DNA from 3 places in the Kocuria sp. UBA1838 genome. Region 1 is predicted to be linked to each of the others. Evidence: riboswitches for the same ligand, from Rfam matches in the RefSeq annotation. Region 1 holds a riboswitch; each other region holds the start of a gene.
The links. Region 1 has a riboswitch for S-adenosylmethionine ahead of B3I25_RS09495 (LLM class flavin-dependent oxidoreductase). Riboswitches for the same ligand answer to the same signal wherever they lie in the genome.

Region 1 (3,514 bases):
TCACCACGGTGACGTCCTGTGCGCTCATGCCCGCCGCGCCGAGGGACTGCAGGAGGAAGAAGTACGGATCCGTGCCCTTCGTCGCGGCCACGGACGTGCCCGCGAGGTCCGCCACGGTGCGCACGGGGGAGTCCGGGGTGCGCACGAGCGCGGACCACTCGGGCTGTGAGAACAGGTCGATCGTCCTGATCGGCGAGCGATTGGCACGCGCGAGCAGTGCGGCGGAACCTGCCGTGGAGCCCACGTCCACGACCCCGGCGCGTAGCGACTCGTTGGCCTTGTTGGAACCGGCCGAGTACACCCACGTCACGGTCTGGCCGTGGGCCCCGGCGACCTTTTCGAGCCAGCCCTTGGCCTTGATGATCAGGGACAGCGGGTTGTAGGTCGCGTAGTCCAGGTAGATCTCGTGCGCGGAACCGCCGGCCACACCGCGGCCCGGACCTTCGCCCTCCATGACGCATCCGCTCAGGGGCAGCGCCAGCGCGGACAGGCCGAGTGCCTGCAGTGCGCGGCGTCGGGACAACTGCGCCATGCGCTCAGCGCTCCACGCCGAGCAGGGCCAACAGGTGGGTGCGCAGTGCGGTGATCTCACTGTCCTCGCGGGAGCGCGGGCGGGCCAGCTCGGGGGAGATGATCTCGGCGATGGTCGCGGGGCCCGTGGCCGTTTCCCGCGCGAGCACCACCACGTGATCGGAGAGCACCAGGGCTTCCTCGACGTCGTGGGTGACCATGAGCACGGTCGTGGGATCGGCGCGGTGCACGTCCAGCAGCAGATCCTGCATCCTGATCCGGGTCAGGGCGTCCAGGGCCCCGAAGGGCTCGTCCAACAGCAGGACCCGCGGGTTCCGTGCCAGGGCCCGGGCGAGGGATGCGCGCTGTGCCATGCCCCCGGAGATCTCCGAGGGACGGTGATTCGCGTGGTGGGACAGGCCGACGAGCTCCAACAGCTGCGCCACCCGCCGCTTCCCCTCCTGGGCGGGAGTCCCGTGGGGCAGACCCAGTGCCACGTTGCGCGCCACGCTGCGCCACGGCAGCAACCGCGGTTCCTGGAAGCCGACGGCGCAGCGCGGGTCGATCTCGCGCACCACCGAGTCGTCGATCCGGACTTCGCCCTCGCTCGCCGTGCCGAGCCCGGCCACGGCGCGTAGCAGGGTGGACTTGCCGCACCCCGAGGGGCCCAGGACGGAGACGATCTCGCCCGGACGCACCGTGAAGGTCACGTCCCTCAGGACCTCGTGGACATGCGCTCCGTTGTGTGCGGGGAAGGACTTGCCGACCCGGTCGAAGGTGACCGCCGCGGCGTCGACGGCAGATTCCGGGCGCGTGAGGATATGGCTCAATTCATCAACTCCATCGTTCCTGGCATTAGCACCTTGCCCGCGTGGGGCTGGTTGCTGCGACGTCAACGAGCCAGGTCTCTCAGCCGCTCCGGATGGGAACCCCACCATTGAACGGGCCGGGAGCCCGCGGGTGCAAATCGTGTGACGCGCCGGGGCGCCGTCGTGACGTGCTGTAACCCGAGGTGTTTCCGAGGACCGGGGATCCCCGTTAGGATCGATGCCACAACGATCACGAGTGCCGACGTTTAGCCCTGGCTTGTCGGACGGCAACCCTCTCCCGTAGCGGGGTGCCCCAGGTGAGGATCGGGCCGCATGACACACCGCATGCGGCAAGTACGGCGCCACACAAGCGCGCTGGACCCGCAAGGTAGGCCGCCGTAGGTGGTGCACGGGGCGCGGGTCGTGTTCCTGCTGAGGGGCTGACCGAGATGAGCAAACGGATTTCCGTCAACGCGTTCGACATGACCTGCGTGGATCACCAGAGCTTCGGGTTGTGGCGCCACCCGCGGTCCCGGGCCACCGAGTACAACACCATCGAGTACTGGACGGAGCTGGCCAAGCTGCTGGAGCGGGGCAAGTTCGACGCCCTGTTCCTTGCGGACGTGGTGGGCATCTACGACATCTACAAGAACTCCGCGGCTCCGGCCGTGCGTGACGGGGCCCAGGTCCCGGTCAACGACCCGTTCATGCAGGTCTCGGCCATGGCCGCCGTGACCGAGCACCTGGGTTTCGGCGTGACGAGCGCGGTGACCTACGAGCAGCCCTACACCCTGGCCCGCAAGTACGCCACGCTGGACCACCTCACCAAGGGCCGCGTGGGCTTCAACGTGGTGACCTCCTACCTGCCCTCCGCCGCGGAGAACCAGGGCCTGCCGCGCCAGATCGAGCACGATACGCGTTACGAGATCGCGGAGGAGTTCCTGGACGTGTGCTACAAGCTCTGGGAGGGCTCGTGGGAGGAGGACGCTGTGGTTCAGAACCGTGAGACGGGTGTCTACGCGGATCCCACCAAGGTCCATCCCATCCGGCACAGCGGGGAGCACTTCACGGTTCCCGGAGCGGGGCTCACGGCACCGTCCCCGCAGCGCACACCGCTGATCTTCCAGGCCGGCGCGTCCTCGCGCGGGCAGGCGTTCGCGGGTAAGCACGCGGAAGCCGTGTTCATCGGCGGGTTGCGCCCGGACCTCACGCGTTTCGTGACCGACAAGATCCGCGACCGGGCTCAGGCCGAGGGCCGCAGCCGTGACGACGTCAAGATCTACGCGATGCTCTCCGTGGTCGTCGCGGACACGGACGAGCAGGCCCAGGAGAAGTACCGCGATTACCTGCAATACGTGGACCTGGAGGCCTCCCAGGCGATCATCGGTGGGTGGTCCGGCGTGGACCTGTCCCAGTTCGACGAGGACGAGGCCCTGAACTACATCAAGACCGACTCCATCCAGTCCTTCCTGACCCCGTTCACGCTGCAGTCCAAGGACAAGCAGTGGACGCGCGAGGAGATCGCCAAGCACTGCGCCCTGGGCGGGATGGGTGCCGTGCTCGTGGGCTCCGCACAGACCGTCGCGGATCAGCTCGAGACCTGGGTGGACGAGGGCGGCCTGGACGGCATCAACCTGGCCTACCACGTGAGCCCCGGTTCCTTCGAGGACTTCGTGGAGTACGTGGTCCCCGAGTTGCAGAAGCGCGGGCGCTACCGCACCGAGTACGAGGGCACCACCCTGCGCGAGTCCCTCTACGGCGAGGGCCAGCTGCGGGTCAAGGACACCCACCCCGCCGCGAAGTACCGCGGCGCGTTCGTGGGCAAGCCCTCCGTCGCGGACACGCCGTCCCGCGAGCTGGTGGGCTGACACCTCCCTCCAACGACGACGCCGCTCGCGCCCGGTCCCGCAGGTCCGGCAGGGCGGCGTCGTCGGCTTCCTCGCCCGTTGCCAGGGCGGGACCCCCGTGTGAGAGTGGAACGCGTGCAACCCGGTTACGACCACTTGGCGAACGACTACGAGAAGGCTTTTCCCGCTCCCTTCCGCACGGCGCTCGAACGGCGCGCGGTGGAGGCCTTCGCGGATCACGTCATCGCGGCAGGGGCGCCCGGCCCCGCGATGGATGTGGGGTGCGGCACGGGCCACGTCACGGCCGCACTGTCCGAGCGGGGTCTGCACGTGGTGGGGGTGGACCCG
Region 2 (3,514 bases), on a different contig from region 1:
CAGCGTGGGTGGTGCCGCTACGAACGATTTTCGGCCTGCCCGGATGTGGCGGTCGAAGCCAACACGATCGGTTCACGGGTCGGTCGGGGCTGGTGCGGCGGTCAGGCCGCGGGGCTGCGGCCTCGGTATTCGCGTGCGGCATCCCGGACCCGCAGGTGCTCCAGGATGGTCAGCGCCGCCTCGGGGCGGTTGAACGTGTACAGGTGGAAACCGGCGCAGCCCAGATCCATGAGGTCGTCGATCAGGGACAGGGTGGCCGCGACCCCTCGGTGGCGCAGTTCCTCAGGAGTGTCGGCGCGCAGGAACCGGGTGAGGCGTTCCGGGACCCGGACCCCGGTGATCTCGGTCATGCGCTGCAACCGTTGCGGGTTGCTCAGCGGCATGAGCCCGGCGACCACGGGGATGTGGATGCCCTCCGAGCGCGCGCGTTCCAGGAACGTGGCGTAGTCCTCGGGTTCGTAGAGCACCTGCGTGATCGCGTAGTCCGCACCGGCCTCCTGCTTGTCCCACAGGGACGCGAGATCCGCCTCGAAGTCGCGGCCACGCGCGGGGGACGGGTAGCACGCCACCGACACGGACAGCGGTCGCTGACCCGGGCGGAACCCGGTGCCGAAGCGACGTCGTTCGACGTCCCGGATCAGCTCCACCAGTTGGGAGGCCCGGCCCAGGCCACCCGCGGGGGTCCGCCATTCCCCGGTACCCAGGGGCGGGTCGCCGCGCAGCGCGAGGAGGTCGCGAACGCCGTCGTCCAGCAACTGGTCCACGGCGCGCTCGAGACCCGCGCGGTCCGTGCCACCGCACGTGAAGTGCGCCATGACCGGGGTCTTGGTCGTGCGGCGCAGGTGGCGCAGCGCCTCGCGGGAGACGCCGTGATGGCCGGCGTGACCGTGGGTGACGGAGAAGAAATCCGGCCCGGCCTGGGCCATGGCGTCGATGTTGCGCCACACAGTGTCCGGGTCCGCGGTGGGCCGCGGCGGGAACACTTCGAACGAGACGAGCGTGGAGCGGCGCGGGCGCCGGACCAGCCAGGACGTCCCCGTGGGCGGGCCAGTCACGGGCGCGGGTTCTGACGCTGCGAGGGGTGCGGGCATATAAAAAATCCTCCGGCCTTAGGACGCCGGAGGACGAGCTCCGAGCGCCGTACTTGCCGACCACGCGGTTGCGCGGCGGCCGGATCCTCATCTGGGGCACCCCACTACAGCTGGAGGGTTGCCGCCCGGCTAGCCAGAGCTTCGCACCGGGACTCATGATCCTTTGTTACGAGTAAGCGTAGCACAGCCCCGTGACGAGGCCCACGAACGATGACGGAACCGCCGGCCTCCCGCCGCGCTCGTCTTCCCAAGCGGGCGGAATGGACCGCACGGGGGCACCTGGGCCCTGCCGTGGTCATCCTGCCCCACGACGTGCAGGACATGAAGATGCCCGAGTTGGGACCCGAGAACTGGGTCTCGCGCTCGATAGCCGCGGCGCCGGCCGCGGGCGGGTCCGCGTCCTCGCAGGCACCCGCTCCGACGACGACGCCGTCCCCCTTGCGCAGCGCGACCGCCAACCCCGGTCGTCACGAACCCTGGGACCTGCCGGGAGCGACGTCGTCCACGCAGGAACCCTGAGTTCGGGCCGCCGTGCATCCGGCGGCTCGCCGGTGCACCCGCGTGACGAAAGCGCGGCGAAAAGCAGGGACGCCCACCCGGTCAACCGACCGGTTGAGCGCGCCTTGGCGTGTCATCAGCGACTCAGCACGGGTGCCAGACCTTGCCTCCCGGTTCGTAGCACCGGGGGCCGGTGTAACCGGGATAGCCGCCATCACTCTCGGGAGCCGGGGGCACGTGGGGTGCCGCCGGCAGCTGCGGGGCAGCAGGTACCCGGGGCGCGGCCGGTAGCTGAGGTGCCGCGGGCTGCGCGGGGGCGGGGTCGTAGTTGTAGCTTGGTTGCGGAGCGGGATTGGGCTGGGGTGCCGGATCGCCCACGGCGACCTCGTCCTCCACGACCGCGGGAGGCGCCTCGAGCGTCGGCGTGGGAGTGGGTGTGGAGGACGGGGTGGGACTCGGCGTCGCGCTCGGGCTCGCGGTGCTCGAAGTTGTGGTGCCGGGGGATGCGGATTCCCCCGGCGGCGCGCAGTCCTGCTTCGGGTCGAAGAAACCGACCTGCATGGCCTGGGCCACGTTGTACGCGCTGTCCATCTCTCGCCGGTACGTGCTGTTGGCGCCCACGGTCATGGGCGTTGCCAGGCCCGCCTTGACGAGTGCCTGGTTGGCGTTCAACCCGTCGTCGTCGCGGGTCACTCGTGCGAGGGTGCGGCCGTAGCGGTCCGTGCGTTCCACGTCGTAGTCCAGGTGGATCGTGGTTCCCTTGGGCAGGAGGTCCTCAAGCTTGGCCGTGGCCTCGTCCGCGAGGCACTCGCCGGGCTGACCGTCCCGCGCGACCTCCGGGGTATTGATGTTCAGCAGCCGCACCCGCGTGGACTTCCCCGCGATCGTGGCGTCCAGGGTGTCCCCGTCCACCACGCGTTCCACTGTGGCCACTGAGTCGTCCGGGGTGGTGCGCAGTGCGGCATGGTGTAGACAAGACGCATGGCCACCATCGATGAGCTTCCCGGTGAGATCGTCGCGGACCTGCGTGTGAGCGATGCCCGTCCCCTGAGCGGCGGGGACACCGCCCACGCCTACTGGCTCGAGACCCCGGACGGGCCCCTGTTCGCCAAGACCATGCCGGGTGCCCCGGCGGGCGTGTTGGCGTTGGAGGCGGCGGGACTCGAGGCGCTGCGCGCCGTCGCCCCCGCCGAGGTGCGGGTGCCCAGGGTGCATCACGTGGGCGATGAGGCCCTGGTGCTTGAGTGGATCGACGAGGGTCCCGGACGGCAGGACCGTGCCACGGAACGCAGCATGGGGGCCGGTCTCGCGGCCATCCACCGCGCGCGAGCCCCGCACGTCGGGTGGCTCTCGGCGGAGCTGCCGGAACGCATCGGCTCGTTCCCGGTGGATCTCACGCCCACGGACGACTGGGCCGACTTCCTGTTGCACCGCCGCATCGAGCCGTTACTGCGCGCGGCGATCGACGCGGGACACCTGGACCCCGCGGCGTCGGACCTGCTGGCGCGCGTGGCGCCGCGAGCGGACGAACTCGCGGGCCCTCCCGAGCCCCCGAGCCTGCTGCACGGTGACCTGTGGGCAGGCAACCGCGTGGTCGATCGCAACGGGACGAACTGGCTCATCGATCCGTCCTCGTTCTACGGACACCGCGAGTACGACCTGGCCATGATGCAGCTCTTCGGCGGTTTTGGGCGGGAATGCTTCGCGGCGTACGACGACGTCTACCCCCTCGCGGACGGCTGGCACGACCGGGTGCCGTGGTACCAGTTGCCGCCGCTGCTGGTGCATGCGATCAGGTTCGACGGTGGTTACGGCGGGGCGGTCCTGCGGGCCCTGCGCAGTCTGATGTGACACTACGGGGCGCGTCCATCACCCGCTGAGGACAGGGCGTTCTCGGCCGATGACCGCGACAAGGCAGGTGCGGA
Region 3 (3,514 bases), on a different contig from region 1:
CCCGCCTCCGGGTACTCGCCCGCGTAGTAGTCGCCGCCCCGGAAGTTCGGGTCCTGGCGGATCGCGAGCGACTGTGCCTGTCCCCACGCGAGCTGCTCGGCACCCACGCGCGCGTTGGCCGCGATCACGGCGCACGCGGCCACCCGATCCGGGTGGGACACGGCCCACTCGAGGGCGCGCGCCCCGCCCATGGACCCGCCGATCACGAGCCGCCACCGGGAGACTCCGAGCGCCCGAGCGAGCAGGGCCTCCGCGGTCACCGAGTCCCGCACGGTCACGCGCGGGAAACGCGAGCCCCACGGGACGCCGTCCGGTGCGGGACTCGCGGGTCCCGTGCTGCCGTAGCACCCACCCAGGATGTTGGCGCACACCACGAAGTAGCGGTCCGTGTCGATCGCGGCACCCGGGCCCACGAGTCCGTCCCACCAACCGTCCGCCGCGGCGGCCGCGCCCTCGGGAGCGCTCGCGGCGTCCTCATGCCCCGCACCACCGCGCGCCACGTGCGTGTCACCCGTGAGCGCGTGCTCGATCAGCACCGCGTTGGAACCGTCCGCCGCGAGCTCGCCCCACGTCTCGTACGCGAGGTGCACGTCCGGCAGCCGGAACCGGGACTCGAGCACGAGCTCGCCGAGTTCGGCCCGCCGTACGACGCCGTCGCGCCGCGTGCGCGGCCCGTTGCCCACGACCGTCATGGTCAGTTCCCCGTGTCCTCCGCCGACGACGCCGCGTCGCCGGCAGCGTCGCCGCGCGCACCCACCGCGGCGAATCCGGACTCGAGGTCCGCGAGGATGTCGTCGATGCCCTCGACACCCACGGACAGCCGCACGAATCCCGGTTCCACGCCGGCCGCGAGCTGCTCCTCGTCCTTGAGCTGGGCGTGCGTCGTGGAGGCGGGGTGGATCACGAGGGAGCGCACGTCACCGATGTTCGCCACGTTGGAGTGCAGGCTCAGGGCGTCCACGAACGCGACACCGGCGTCCCGGCCGCCGTCGAGCACGAAACCGAGCACCGACCCGGCACCCTTGGGCGCGTACTTCAGGGCGCGGTCGTGCCAGCGCGAGGACTCCAGACCGGCGTAGGACACCGAGCGCACCTCGGGGCGGGCCTCGAGCCACTCGGCGACCTTCTGCGCGTTGGCCACGTGACGTTCCATGCGCAACGACAGCGTCTCGATGCCCTGCTCGATCAAGAACGCGTTGAACGGAGAGATCGAGGTCCCCAGATCGCGCAGCAACTGCACGCGCGCTTTGAGGATGTACGAGAGGTTGACGCCGAAGGCCCCGTCGGCACCGAGATCGCGGGCGTAGACGAGTCCGTTGTACGTCTCGTCCGGTTGGTTGAAACCGGGGAAGCGCTCAGGGTCCCGCGAGTAGTCGAACGCTCCGGTGTCCACGATGAACCCGCCGATCGCCGTGCCGTGGCCGCCCAGGAACTTGGTGGCCGAGTGCAGCACGATGTCCGCGCCCCACTCGATGGGCCGCACCAAGTAGGGCGTGGCGATCGTGTTGTCCACGATGAGCGGGACACCCGCCTCGTGGGCGATCCCGGCGATCGTCTCGATGTCGAACACGTCGTTGCGGGGGTTCGGGATGGATTCACCGAAGAACGCCACGGTGTTCTCGCGCACCGCGTCCCGCCACTGCGCGGGATTGTCCGGGTCCGAGACGAACGTGGTCTCCACGCCCATGCGCGGCAGCGTGTGCTTGAGCAGGTTGTACGACCCGCCGTACAGGGACGGGCTGGCCACCACGTGGGTCCCGGCGCCGCCCAGGTTGAGGATCGCGAGCGTGGCCGCGGCCTGCCCGGAGGAGACCATCAGGGCCCCCACGCCGCCCTCGAGGGACGCGACCCGGTTCTCCACGACCTCCGTGGTGGGGTTGGTCAGGCGCGAGTAGATGGGACCCATCTCCTCGAGCGCGAACCGGGCCGCCGCCGTGCGGGCGTCCGGGAACACGAAGGACGTGGTCTGGTGGATCGGCAGGGCGCGCGACCCGGTCACAGGGTCGGGGTTCTGGCCCGCGTGGATCTGTCGGGTCTCGAACGACCAGCCCTGGGGATTGTCGGGGGTGGGAGCGGTGCTCATGGCCGTACTCCTTCTCGGAAGGATCAGGGGTCCGGTGGCGATCCGCACGGTGCCCGTGCTGTGACCGGGCACCAATGACCCGCGCTTGCCGCACGACGTCGGTCGACGCCACGGCCAGGTCCTCACCCAGGGCACCCCACCGCGGAAGGGAGGGTTGCCGGTCAGCTAGCTGGGGCTTCGCGCTGACTCTCGTGACCTATTACCTCATTGTCCGAACCCGGCGGGGCGGGAGTCAAGCCGGGGACGCTGCGAGCGGGCTCGGGGTCAGTGGCCGCTCGTTCCTGCTGTTCCATCTCCCGGGTGTGCAGTTCCCGGTCCTTCGTCTCACGTGGATGGAAGTAGAACAGACCCGTGAGCACCGCGATCACGAACACCGCGAGCATCACGAAGAACAACGGCCCCACACCGGTCAGGTAGATGACGGGGATGGCCAGCGCCGTGACCAACCCGCCCCCGAAGAACGGTTCGAACACCAGCCTTTGAGACGCGCGTCTCGTTGACCTGGACCAACACAGTCGCCGCCCGGATCAGCCGTCCCGATGCCAGGTCTCGGGAGGTGCGGAGAGCCTGCCCTGCCCACCGGACCGGGCGGCGCAGGTCACACACTCGCCGGGCTCGCGCTCGATTTGGTGGCCCGTGTGGCCGGTGCCACCATGGCGTCATGAACTTGGATCACGTTTCCTTCGCGGCTCAGCCCGACGGCCTCGAGGCCACCACCGAACGCATCGCGAACCGGTTGGGGATCGAACCGGTCAAGGGCGGTGTGCACCCCCGTTTCGGCACCCGGAACATGATCCTGCCGCTCACCGACCACCAGTACGTGGAGGTCGTCACGGTGCTCGAGCACCCCGCCGCGGAGAAGGCGCCGTTCGGTCAGGCCGTCCGTGCCCGTTCTGACGCCGGCGGCGGCTGGCTCGGCTGGGTCGTAGAGGTCCCCGACCTCGCGCCCTTCGAGGCCAAGCTGGGCCGCCCCTCCGTGCCCGGTGGCCGGTTGTTCCCCGACGGTCGGCAGCTCGAATGGCATCAGATCGGCGTGAAGGGTTTGATCTCCGACCCGCAGTTGCCGTTCATGGTGCACTTCGATTCCGAGGACGAGATGCACCCGTCCCAGGCGCGGATCACGGACGTCCGGTTGAGCGGAATGGAGATCGCCGGCTCCCCCGACCGCGTCACGGAGTGGCTCGGCGGTCCCGTGGAGGACGTCCTGGGCTCGCTGGACGTCACCTGGTGCGCCCCCAATGGCACCCCCGGGGTCATGGCCGTCTCGTTCGACACCCCGGACGGCACCGTCACCATTTGATCTGATTCCCTTCGGGACGGCCGACGACGCCGCTCCGCCCGGTCTCCGGCATCAGCCCGCGAGCAGTTGCGGGGCCAGGAAGCCCACGGTGTCCAGGAGAGCGTGGGCGATCAGCAGCGGCATGAGTCGAC

Region 2: another riboswitch for S-adenosylmethionine. It lies ahead of B3I25_RS01635 (methylenetetrahydrofolate reductase); the one in region 1 lies ahead of B3I25_RS09495 (LLM class flavin-dependent oxidoreductase).
Region 3: another riboswitch for S-adenosylmethionine. It lies ahead of B3I25_RS04375 (bifunctional o-acetylhomoserine/o-acetylserine sulfhydrylase); the one in region 1 lies ahead of B3I25_RS09495 (LLM class flavin-dependent oxidoreductase).

Annotation. Positions count from the first base shown of each region.
Region 1 covers NZ_DDIY01000017.1:84,779-88,292, forward strand. The annotation lists gene B3I25_RS09485 (aliphatic sulfonate ABC transporter substrate-binding protein) at 1-532, opposite strand, end outside; gene B3I25_RS09490 (ABC transporter ATP-binding protein) at 537-1,340, opposite strand; SAM riboswitch class I at 1,348-1,439, opposite strand; SAM riboswitch class IV at 1,568-1,682, shown strand; gene B3I25_RS09495 (LLM class flavin-dependent oxidoreductase) at 1,760-3,187, shown strand; gene B3I25_RS09500 (class I SAM-dependent methyltransferase) at 3,293-3,514, shown strand, end outside.
Region 2 covers NZ_DDIY01000003.1:156,480-159,993, reverse strand. The annotation lists gene B3I25_RS01635 (methylenetetrahydrofolate reductase) at 102-1,055, opposite strand; SAM riboswitch class IV at 1,136-1,252, opposite strand; gene B3I25_RS01630 (hypothetical protein) at 1,302-1,610, shown strand; gene B3I25_RS01625 (thermonuclease family protein) at 1,734-2,522, opposite strand; gene B3I25_RS01620 (fructosamine kinase family protein) at 2,571-3,440, shown strand.
Region 3 covers NZ_DDIY01000006.1:250,268-253,781, reverse strand. The annotation lists gene metX (homoserine O-acetyltransferase MetX) at 1-692, opposite strand, end outside; gene B3I25_RS04375 (bifunctional o-acetylhomoserine/o-acetylserine sulfhydrylase) at 695-2,083, opposite strand; SAM riboswitch class IV at 2,160-2,280, opposite strand; gene B3I25_RS04370 (hypothetical protein) at 2,245-2,556, opposite strand; gene B3I25_RS04365 (VOC family protein) at 2,745-3,383, shown strand; gene B3I25_RS04360 (CPBP family intramembrane glutamic endopeptidase) at 3,435-3,514, opposite strand, start outside.